DNA from 3 places in the Pseudomonas graminis genome. Region 3 is predicted to be linked to each of the others. Evidence: riboswitches for the same ligand, from Rfam matches in the RefSeq annotation. Region 3 holds a riboswitch; each other region holds the start of a gene.

Region 1 (3,269 bases), 870 kb from region 3:
TTTCGAAGGGGATCTGCAGCTCGCGCAGGCAGCGGATCTGCTCGCCGATGGCGCCATACAGGCTCGGATCGCCCGAGTGAACACGCGCCACATCCTGGCCTTGCGCATGAGCGGATTTCATCAGATCGATGATCTGCTGAAGGTGCAATGGAGCGCTGTTGGTGACCTGGATCGCCTGATGCCCTTCCAGCACTGCTTCTGGCACCAGGGAGCCGGCGTAAATGATCACCGGGCAGGAGCGGATCAGCCGCTGGCCTTTGACAGTGATCAGGTCTGGATCGCCAGGGCCGGCGCCGATGAAAAAAACAGTCATGGAGTGTCCTGATTGGAATTCATTTGAGCACTGTTTGGATGGCTGTATGCGGTCCAGTGGGACCGGCTTTAGCCGGGAAGAGGCCAGCGTGTACACCCTCAAATTTGCAGCGTGGCGCCTGACGCTTTCCCGGCTAAAGCCGGTCCTACGAGGGTACGCGGTGTGTCCGTAGGACCGGCTTTAGCCGGGAAGGGGCCTGGATGTACACCCTCAAATTTGCAGCGTGACTATTAATGCCTTCCCGGCTAAAGCCGGTCCTACAAGGGTTGGCCGGTCCTATTAGATCGCGGTTGCCAGAGCAAATGTCGCATGGGGGCTTTTTCGGCGGGGGATGGCCAAGGTCGCGGGCGAGCCGGTCAACCGCGTCGCCATCGCCAACGCCGCGCTTTCCGCCACGCCGTAGCAGCCGGTGCGTTCAAAGGCGATGTCCGAGCGATGGCTCAGTTGGGACTCGTAAGTTGCCAGCTCACGGGCGCTGAAGAACCCGATCGTTAGGCCCAACCCACGACCCAGCTCCAGCAATCCTTCCTCATCCGACTTGTCGTCAATGGAGGCGATGGCGGCAACGTCTGCCAGCTCAAGACGACACTCCCGCAAACCATCCTCCATCAACAGCCGAAGCTCCAGCGCCGAACAGCCGCGCTGGCAGCCCAGACCGACCACCCACAGTGGCCGATCGCGCACTTCATTCACAGAGCAGGCTTCAAACCGACGTGCGTCGCGGTCGCTTCATTGCGCCGAAACAACCAGGCGCTGATCCAGCCCAGGGCAATCCAGAAAACCGCGTTGGTCAGCAGCGACGCAATCTTGAATTGCGCTTCAAGGGCTTCCGGGGCGAGTGCCGAATGCACCGCCGGCTGAGGGGCGCCGACGATATGCGGCACCACCAGAATCATTGCGCCGACAACCTTCAACAGCCAGTGCCGGGCAAACACCATCAACGCCAACCCTGCAGCCGTGGAGGCGGCAGTGCCCACCCACCAGATCTGCCGTTGGGTCAGGTCCGCCGCGACGGTACCGGGCAGTTCGGGCGGCAAGCCGAGGGTTGGCGCCAGCACAAACACGGCATAACCGGCCAATCCCCACAGCACGCCTTCGCGAGCACTCGTCGGCGTACGCAAGGTGTACAGCGCCGCCAGCATCAGCGCGAAACCGACCGCGACTACCAGATTGCCCCCCGTGGTGGACAGCACGCGCTGCCAGCCGTTTTCAGGCTCCCAGGCTTCGGCGTCATGGACGTGACCGGCCATCGCACCGTCGGTGTGCTCGTGCATCTCGGTAGCCGGGGCCTTTTCGTAGGTCTCCGCCTGCAGGATCAACGGCGCGACCGAGAAGCTCTGCAGCAGTGTCAACAACAGGGCGGCGAGCAGTCCGGTGAACCCGGCCGTTTGCGCAATTCGCTTGAACATGGCGGCAGGTCTCAATGGCAAGGGAAGGCGGAGCTGTGACGGGTGTCGTGTGCCGCGTTGTGCACCGCATCGATGTGGGAGAAACCGGCGAAGTACACCAGAAATGCGCCGAGAAACATCGCGCTGACGGCGGCAACAAGGCGCTGGCTCTGCGTGGCAGTCACGGCCGTTGTGGTGTTGGTGGTGCCGGACGTCTGGCGGGGTGTGCTGATGGACATGGCGCTTCCCTCTGAAGTGGTTTCAGCGGACGGAAAGGCGCAAAGACACCGCAGGCGAATGCCGGCAGTGCTCAACAGCGCCCGCCCACCGCGGGTTGTTATGGTGTGTTGTCGGGCCGGTCTCCGGGCTCGCGAGGGGCACATGCATCAGCCGTTACGGCCGTCGTGCCTTCAAGAATCGCCTTCCCATATCGCTGCCGACACAGTGGATCTGACTCTTCACTCGCTTACCGTTGCGGGGGCAGCACCGGACTGATACACACCCGAAGGTCTGCACGCACCGGTTTCCCGTTTCACCCTGTGAAGGGCACCCGTTACAAGGTGTGTAGGAGACCACGGGCTGTTTGGCTCGTCAATCGACCCTTCAGCCGATGGGTCAATCGATGCAGCGATCGGTGCGTCAATTGGCGCGGCACTCACTGCAAAGCGCGATTGACCGGCCTCCAGTCACTGCGTAGCCTTGCGCACTTGAGGTTCGCCGGCCGCTTTTATGAAAGCCACCGGCGCTAAGAAGGGAATGCGGTTTCAAGCCGCAGCTGCCCCCGCAACTGTAAACGGACAGGTTCATTGCACAGCCACTGCGCGAGCGGGAAGGCGCGATGAATGCCAGTCGCCTGACGATCCCTGTCAGTAACCGGCCGCCGTGAGCCAGGAGACCTGCCTCGAATCGGACCGCCTGCAAGCGGCCGAGGAATTCCACTACAACCGGGCGGGGTGATCCGGTGGCGAATTGAACCGCGCGCCTGCTTCGGCCGGCCCTGCGCTGTTTTCGTCCTCGTTGCCCCGCCGCACGCCTGAGGGCAACCGATGAAAACACTGGCCAAACTTCCCGTCACCATCGTCACCGGCTTTCTCGGCTCGGGCAAAACCACCTTGCTGCGGCACATGCTCGACAACGCCGAAGGCCGACGCATCGCCGTCATCGTCAATGAATTCGGCGAGTTGGGCATCGACGGCGACATCCTCAAGCAGTGCACCATCGGCTGCACCGAAGAAGAAGCCGTCGGTCGCGTCTACGAGCTGGCCAACGGCTGCCTGTGCTGCACCGTTCAGGAAGAGTTCTTCCCGGTGATGCAGGAGCTGGTCGCCCGCCGCGGCGATCTCGATCACATCCTCATCGAAACCTCGGGCCTGGCCCTGCCGAAGCCGCTGGTGCAAGCCTTTCAATGGCCGGAAATTCGCAACGCCTGCACCGTCGACGCGGTGATCACCGTGGTCGACAGCCCGGCCGTGCTCGCCGGCACCTTCGCCGCGTTCCCGGATCAGGTCGACGCCCAGCGCAAGCTCGACCCGAACCTGGACCACGAATCGCCGCTCCACGAGCTGTTC
Region 2 (3,269 bases), 1.6 Mb from region 3:
CAGGGCGCTCAAGGGCAGCAACCGTGCATGGCGCACGCCGGCCACCAGGCGCACCGCATGGGGAATCACCAAACCGACGAAGCCGATGGAGCCGACAATCGACACCATCACCGCCGTCATCAGCGCGGCAGTGAGGATCAGCACGGCCTGCACCCGGCGCACCGGAATGCCCAGCGATGCGGCTGAATCGGTGCCAAACGTGAACGCATCCAGCGCGCGCCGATGCCACAGGCACACCAGCAAGCCGAGCAACACGAACGGCACTGACAGCGCCACCGACGACCAGCGCACGCCGCTGAGATTGCCCAGCAACCAGAACATGATCCCGCGCGCCTGTTCGGCATTGGCCGACTTGGTGATCAGGAAAGACGTCAGGGCGTTGAACAGCTGGGACCCGGCAATGCCCGCCAGAATGATCTGGCCGGCAGCGGTCTGACCACGGGAGGAGCGGGCGAGCAGGGCGACCAGCGCGAACGCGGCGATCGCACCGGCAAACGCGCCGGTCGAGAGAGAAATCGTACCGGCGCCGATGCCGATGATCGCCACCAACACTGCGCCGGTCGACGCGCCGGCGGAAATGCCCAGCAAGTAGGGATCGGCCAGCGGATTGCGTAGAAGCGATTGCAAGACCACGCCCGACACCGCCAGCCCTGCGCCGCAGGTGGCGGCAACGATGGCCCGAGTCAGACGGTAATTCCAGACGATGCCCTCGTCGATAGGGTCGAGAGGAAAACCCGCGGCCCACAGCTTGTTGGCCAGCACCTGAACGATTACCGGCAGGCTGATTGATGTCTCGCCGATCGCCACGCCCGCCAGCACCGCCAACGCCAGCAAAGCGAGGGCCCAGGCACCGTGGCCGAAGATTCGGACGACGCTTGAAGAGGGCATGCTGAATGACGTCATTGCGCTTGAGTGGCCTGGGCCAGTTGCTCGATGCCGTCAAACAGCCGCACGCTGGACTCCATGGCGCTGGCGTCCATGAGCACGATGCGATTGTTTTTCACCGCGTCCATGTTGCGGGTGACAGGGTCGGAGCGGAGAAACGCCAGCTTCTTCTCGTGATCGTCGGCCGGGAAGCGGCGGCGGTCCATCCGCGCGATGACCAGCACCGTCGGGTTGGCCTTGGCGATGGTTTCCCAGCCCACGGTCGGCCATTCCTCATCGGAGTCGATGACATTGCGCATGCCGAGGGTGTCGAGCATGAAATTGGGAATGCCCTTGCGCCCGGCCACGTAAGGGTCGACGTTGATGTCCGGGCTTGAAAACCAGAACACCGCCGAGACGGGCGGATTGGCATGGGCTTTCGCCTGCGTCACCGCCTGGGCCAGCCGGGTTTGGTAACCCGTGATCAAGTGCTCGCCACGGTCCTGCACGTCGAAGATCTGCGCCAGCTGACGCAGGCTTTTGTACAGGGTGTCGATGCGGAAGGCTTCGAGGCGCGTGCCGTCGGCGCCCACCCGGTTGTTCTTGCCCTCGCAATCGGACGGCAGGATGTAGGTCGGGATGCCCAGATCGCGAAACTGCTCGCGGGTGCCGACGGCGCCCTGGGGCCCGACCATCCATTCAAACTGCACCGGGACGAAATCCGGGCGTTTGCCGATCACTGATTCAAAACTCGGCGCGTTGTCGGCCAGGCGCTCGATGCCGTTGTTGAGGGTTTGGTACTGGGGCAGCACGGGATTGAACCACAGCGACGTGCCGACGATGTTCGGACCCAGGCCGAGGGCGTAGAGCATCTCGGTGGCGGCCTGGCCAATGGTCACGGTTTTCTGCGGGGCGTGGGTGAAGGTCAGCGGTTCGCCGCAATTATCCACGGTCAAGGGGTAAACCGTCGAAGCAGCGAGGGCGGCAGTGGGCAAGGTCAGGGTGACGAGCAGGGCGGCGAGGCGGCGCAGCGGCATGAACAGCGATCTCCAGAAAGCCTGAATGCTTGGCGAAGCAGGCGCTGGAAAGTCCACCCGACGGGCGCCCCTACGATGAGGGCGAGCACAGCGTGCGCGAGCGACGCGCGAACGGGAGTCCTTCCCCGGACACCCCGCCGGTGAATGAATATGCTGGCCGGCAGGTCTCCTGACTGGCGCATCATTGCCATGCTTCGGCCTTCCCGGGGTCACCCAGTGGCAAACAGGAAGCAGGGCTCAGCGCCTACAGTTGCGGGGACAGTTCCGTCTCAGCGCGCAGCGCGCCTGGGGATTCCCTATTAATTCCGAGTGGAAACCGGCGGCGGGGATACTAAACGATTCGGCGGGTGGAGGCGAATGCGGCGGCGGTGTGGCAGAGGGCGGCCAAACACTTGGCAGTAACGGGAGCAGCGCTAAACCTGCGGGAGATGCAAAACCTGAAGGAGGTGCAAAGCCTGAAGGAGGTGCAAAACCTGAAGGAGGTGCAAAACCTGAAGGAGGTGCAAAACCTGAAGGAGATGCAAAACCTGTGGGAGTGACCGGGGTGGCGTTCCACCTTGCTCACGTAGAGGCCCGAACTTTCGCTAAATCTTCAGCGGCTGGAATGCAGTCTTCGCGAGCAAGCTCGCTCCCACAGGTTATACGTTCGCCTTCAATCTGCGTGTGCTGAACATTGGTCGTCTACAACTTAAACGGCCAACCGACGATCTTCTTCGGCCGTGGCGTCGCGTAGGTCCGCACTTTCGAGGTCTTCAACCCCAGACGCACCAGTGATTCCGCCAGTGCCACCGCCGCGGTCACGCCATCCACCACCGGCACGCCGGCGCGGTCGCGGATGAGTTGATCCAGCCCAGCCATGCCGCCGCAGCCCAGGCAGATCACTTCGGCCTTGTCGCGGATCACCGCTTCGATGGCCTGCTCAACGATGGCTTCGACCGCACGCTCCGGGAATTCCTCCAGCTCCAGCACGCCCATGCCGCTGGCCCGCACCGACGCGCAGCGCTCATGCACACCGGCCAGCTTCAGGCGGTCTTCGATCAGTGGCACGGTGCGGTCGAGCGTCGTGACCACGGCGTATTTATGCCCCAGCAACATTGCCAGGCTGGCCGCCGCTTCGGTGATGTCCACCACCGGCACGTCGAGTAATTCCTGCAATCCTTCGCGGCCGTGCTCGCCGTAGCCGGCCTGAATCACCGCGTCGTAGGGCCCTACGTAGGACATTACCCGGTCCATCACCGCAATGGCCGCCAGGTAACTTTCGAAATTGCCTTCCACCGACTCGGCGCCGAAGCGCGGGGTCAGGCCGATGATCTCGGTGCTAGGCGAGGCCACGCTGCGGGCCTGCTCGGCGATGGTCTCGGTCATGGA
Region 3 (3,269 bases):
GGTCAGTCATGGGAGCGGGCTCATGGCAAAAACAGCGCCGCCATCGCCTGGGGATTCGAGGGGAAGTAAAAGTGCACGTACGACGCGGTCATGCGCCCTTCGCGGTACACCGCCTCGGCGCCGCGCCCGCCATTGGGGCTGAGGCCGCGGGCGATAGGGGTCAGTTCGGTGCTGGTCAGGGAGTGGTGATAGGTGTGACCACGCAGGGTGCCTTCCGGCAATTCGACCGATTGCAGGGCCAGGGCTGCCAGACGCTTTTGCATCACGGCTTCACCCTTGAGCAAGCCCACCCCTTCGGCGCGCTGGCCGTCGACATCGGTCAGGGCATCGAGCAGGTACAACATGCCGCCGCATTCGGCGAGCAAGGGTTTGCCGGCGGCGTGGTGCGCGCGAATCGCGGCGAGCATGCTGTGGTTTTGCGCCAGCGCGGTGTGATGCAATTCCGGGTAGCCACCGGGCAGATACAGGCTGTCGGCGTTGGGTAATTGGCGGTCGCGGATCGGCGAGAAGAAGGACAGTTCTGCGCCCATCTCCCGAAGCAGGTCCAGGCTGGCGCCGTAGAAAAACGCGAACGCCTCGTCGTGGGCGATGGCAATTTTCACGCCGGCCAACAGCGGTTCAGCCGGCACGAACTCGGGTGCAGTAAAAGTCACGGCCGGCGGCAAGGTGGCGTCGCAGGTGCTGCCCAGCGCGGTGGCGGCAGCGTCGAGGCGCATGTCCAGGTCGTTCAGTTCGCTCGCCTGAACCAGCCCGAGGTGCCTGCTCGGCAGCTCAATGCCGGTCTCCCGCGACAGCGCGCCGTACCAGCGCAGGCCTTCGGTCAGACTGCCTTCCAGCAACTGCGCATGGCGCACCGTACCGACGCGATTGGCCAGCACGCCGGCGAACGGCAGATCCGGCTGATAGCGCGCCAGACCCAGCGCCAGTGCGCCGAAGGTCTGGGCCATGGCGGTGCCGTCAATCACGCCCAGCACCGGCACGCCGAAACGCCGCGCCAGGTCGGCGCTGGAGGGCGTGCCGTCGAACAGGCCCATGACGCCTTCGATGAGGATCAGGTCGGCATCGGCAGCGGCTTCCCATAACAGGCGCCGACTTTCGTCCTCGCCGATCATCCACATGTCCAGTTGGTACACCGGATGGCCGCTGGCGCGTTCAAGAATCATCGGGTCGAGAAAGTCCGGCCCACATTTGAACACGCGCACCTTGCGCCCCTGATTACGGTGCAAACGGGCCAGTGCGGCAGTGACGGTGGTTTTGCCCTGGCCGGAGGCCGGCGCTGCGATCAGCACTGCCGGGCAGTGCCGGGGTTGACGCTCACTCACAGTTCGATGCCTTTCTGGGCCTTGATGCCGGCTTGAAAGGCATGCTTGACCACGCCGATTTCGGACACGGTGTCGGACAGGTCGATCAATTCCTGCTTCGCCCCGCGACCGGTGACGATCACGTGCTGCATCGGCGGGCGCGCCTGTAGATCGCTCAGCACCTGCTCCAGGTCCAGGTATCCGTGCTTGAGGGCGATGTTCAGCTCATCGAGCACGACCATACCGATGGAGGCGTCCTTGAGCATCTCCCGGGTCACGGCCCAGGCGGCTTCGGCGGCGGCGATGTCACGCTGGCGGTCCTGGGTTTCCCAGGTGAAGCCCTCGCCCATCACGTGGTAACGCACTTGTTCAGGGAAGCGGCGGAAGAACAGCTCTTCGCCGGTGCTGTGGCGGCCTTTGATGAACTGAACGACGCCGCACTGCATGCCGTGGCCCATGGCGCGGGCGAGCATGCCGAACGCCGAACTGCTCTTGCCTTTGCCGTTGCCGGTCAGCACCAACAGCAATCCGCATTCATTCGGCGCGCTGGAAATGCGCTCGTCCATCACCGCCTTTTTGCGCAGCATGCGCGCCAGGTGGCGTTCGTCACGTTCAGGGGATTCGCTCATCTCAGCTCTCCGCTTGAGGGCAGGTGTGGCAGACGGAGGGCACGGGCAAAGACTGTCAGCAGGCACCGGACAAGGCCGGCCTGCAGCAGAGCATCGCCCTCCGTGATGCTGTTCGATGGATCAGGCCGGTCTCCGGACTCATGAGTTGCCACGAGCGTGGCAGGCCATGCGCCTTCCCATGTTCAGCGAACACAGTGGCATCGTGCGTGGCCCAGACTCATTTACCGTTGCGGAGGCAGCGCCGGAATTGATCGCACGAGCAATCGCACCGGCTTCCCTGTTTCACCCTGTGGACCAACGAAGTCCCGGGCACCTGAAACATGGCGCGAAGGTTAGAGGGTTGACTGGGGAGCGTCAATCGAACCGTGGGCAGAGCGCCCACGGGTTTACGGGATTTCGCCCTGAAATGCACAGGTGTTCATGCAGCAACAGCCCATGAACACATTGCCTCAGAAGCGACTATTGCCTGGCGAGGTTCGATGGCTGGATAACGCGTTTGGCGTTCAGCCAGGCTTTTTGCCAATAGGGCTTGTCGAGGCTGTCGAGTTTGACCGTGCCGCCGGTGGCCGGCGCGTGGACGAACCTTCCTTCTCCAACGTAGATGCCGGCGTGGCTGACATTCGAACCGCCGCTGGTGGCGAAGAACACCAGATCACCGGTCTGCAGCTGACTGCGATCGATGTCTGGACCGCGCAGGGTGATCATATCCCGCGTCGACCGCGGCAAGGTGATCCCTGCCGCATCGTGGTAGACGTAGCCGATCAGGCCACTGCAATCGAAACCCGAATCAGGCGTGTTGCCGCCCCAGCGATAAGGCGTGCCAACGAGGCCGATCGCGCGCAACAGGACATCGTCGGCGAGCGGTGAAGAAAACTGGGGAGGAGCGGAAACCACAGGCCGGTAGACGACCTTGCGCGGAGCGGGCGGTGGCGTGCTGGAACACGCGGCCAGCAGCACAGCCAGAGAGGCAACCATCAGGCGAACCGTTAACGACATAAACACGACAACCTGTGCGGGGTGCAGCTTACTTTGCCGAGAGCCGGGGTTGCGCGCAAGAGGGTCGAACCCTTTGCGCGCCCGGAATTAACGGTGTTGGCGCTTGATGGTAGTCGAAGTCATCGCGGTGGTGGTTTCAGGTACCGATGAGGGTGCCATGGCCAGTGCCCGTTTGGCTTCGATGAAGGTCTTGGCCCAGTAGGCATCGTCGAGGCTGTCGACGCGGACGCCACCGCTGCGGCGGCTGCTGGAGTGGATGAACTGGTCATCACCCAGGTAGATGCCCGCATGGCTGACACGACCGCGACCGGCGGTGCTGAAGAACAGCAGATCGCCCGGCTTG

Evidence for each region. Region 3 has a riboswitch for cobalamin ahead of cobO (cob(I)yrinic acid a,c-diamide adenosyltransferase). Riboswitches for the same ligand answer to the same signal wherever they lie in the genome.
Region 1: linked by a shared signal. The riboswitch ahead of FX982_RS21600 (CbtB domain-containing protein) and the one ahead of cobO (cob(I)yrinic acid a,c-diamide adenosyltransferase) in region 3 are both predicted to bind cobalamin.
Region 2: linked by a shared signal. The riboswitch ahead of FX982_RS18555 (ABC transporter substrate-binding protein) and the one ahead of cobO (cob(I)yrinic acid a,c-diamide adenosyltransferase) in region 3 are both predicted to bind cobalamin.

What each region holds. Positions count from the first base shown of each region.
Region 1 covers NZ_CP053746.1:4,833,357-4,836,625, reverse strand. Annotated here, with positions in the region: gene cobM (precorrin-4 C(11)-methyltransferase) at 1-313, opposite strand, end outside; gene FX982_RS21610 (cobalamin biosynthesis protein) at 593-1,006, opposite strand; gene FX982_RS21605 (CbtA family protein) at 1,003-1,722, opposite strand; gene FX982_RS21600 (CbtB domain-containing protein) at 1,734-1,940, opposite strand; cobalamin riboswitch at 2,038-2,270, opposite strand; cobalamin riboswitch at 2,395-2,619, shown strand; gene cobW (cobalamin biosynthesis protein CobW) at 2,748-3,269, shown strand, end outside.
Region 2 covers NZ_CP053746.1:4,146,201-4,149,469, forward strand. Annotated here, with positions in the region: gene FX982_RS18550 (FecCD family ABC transporter permease) at 1-888, opposite strand, end outside; gene FX982_RS18555 (ABC transporter substrate-binding protein) at 900-1,901, opposite strand; cobalamin riboswitch at 2,044-2,237, opposite strand; gene FX982_RS18560 (hypothetical protein) at 2,249-2,440, shown strand; gene FX982_RS18565 (aspartate/glutamate racemase family protein) at 2,583-3,269, opposite strand, start outside.
Region 3 covers NZ_CP053746.1:186,312-189,580, forward strand. Annotated here, with positions in the region: gene bluB (5,6-dimethylbenzimidazole synthase) at 1-10, opposite strand, end outside; gene FX982_RS00905 (cobyrinate a,c-diamide synthase) at 21-1,322, opposite strand; gene cobO (cob(I)yrinic acid a,c-diamide adenosyltransferase) at 1,319-1,930, opposite strand; cobalamin riboswitch at 2,037-2,262, opposite strand; gene FX982_RS00915 (C40 family peptidase) at 2,390-2,926, opposite strand; gene FX982_RS00920 (C40 family peptidase) at 3,014-3,269, opposite strand, start outside.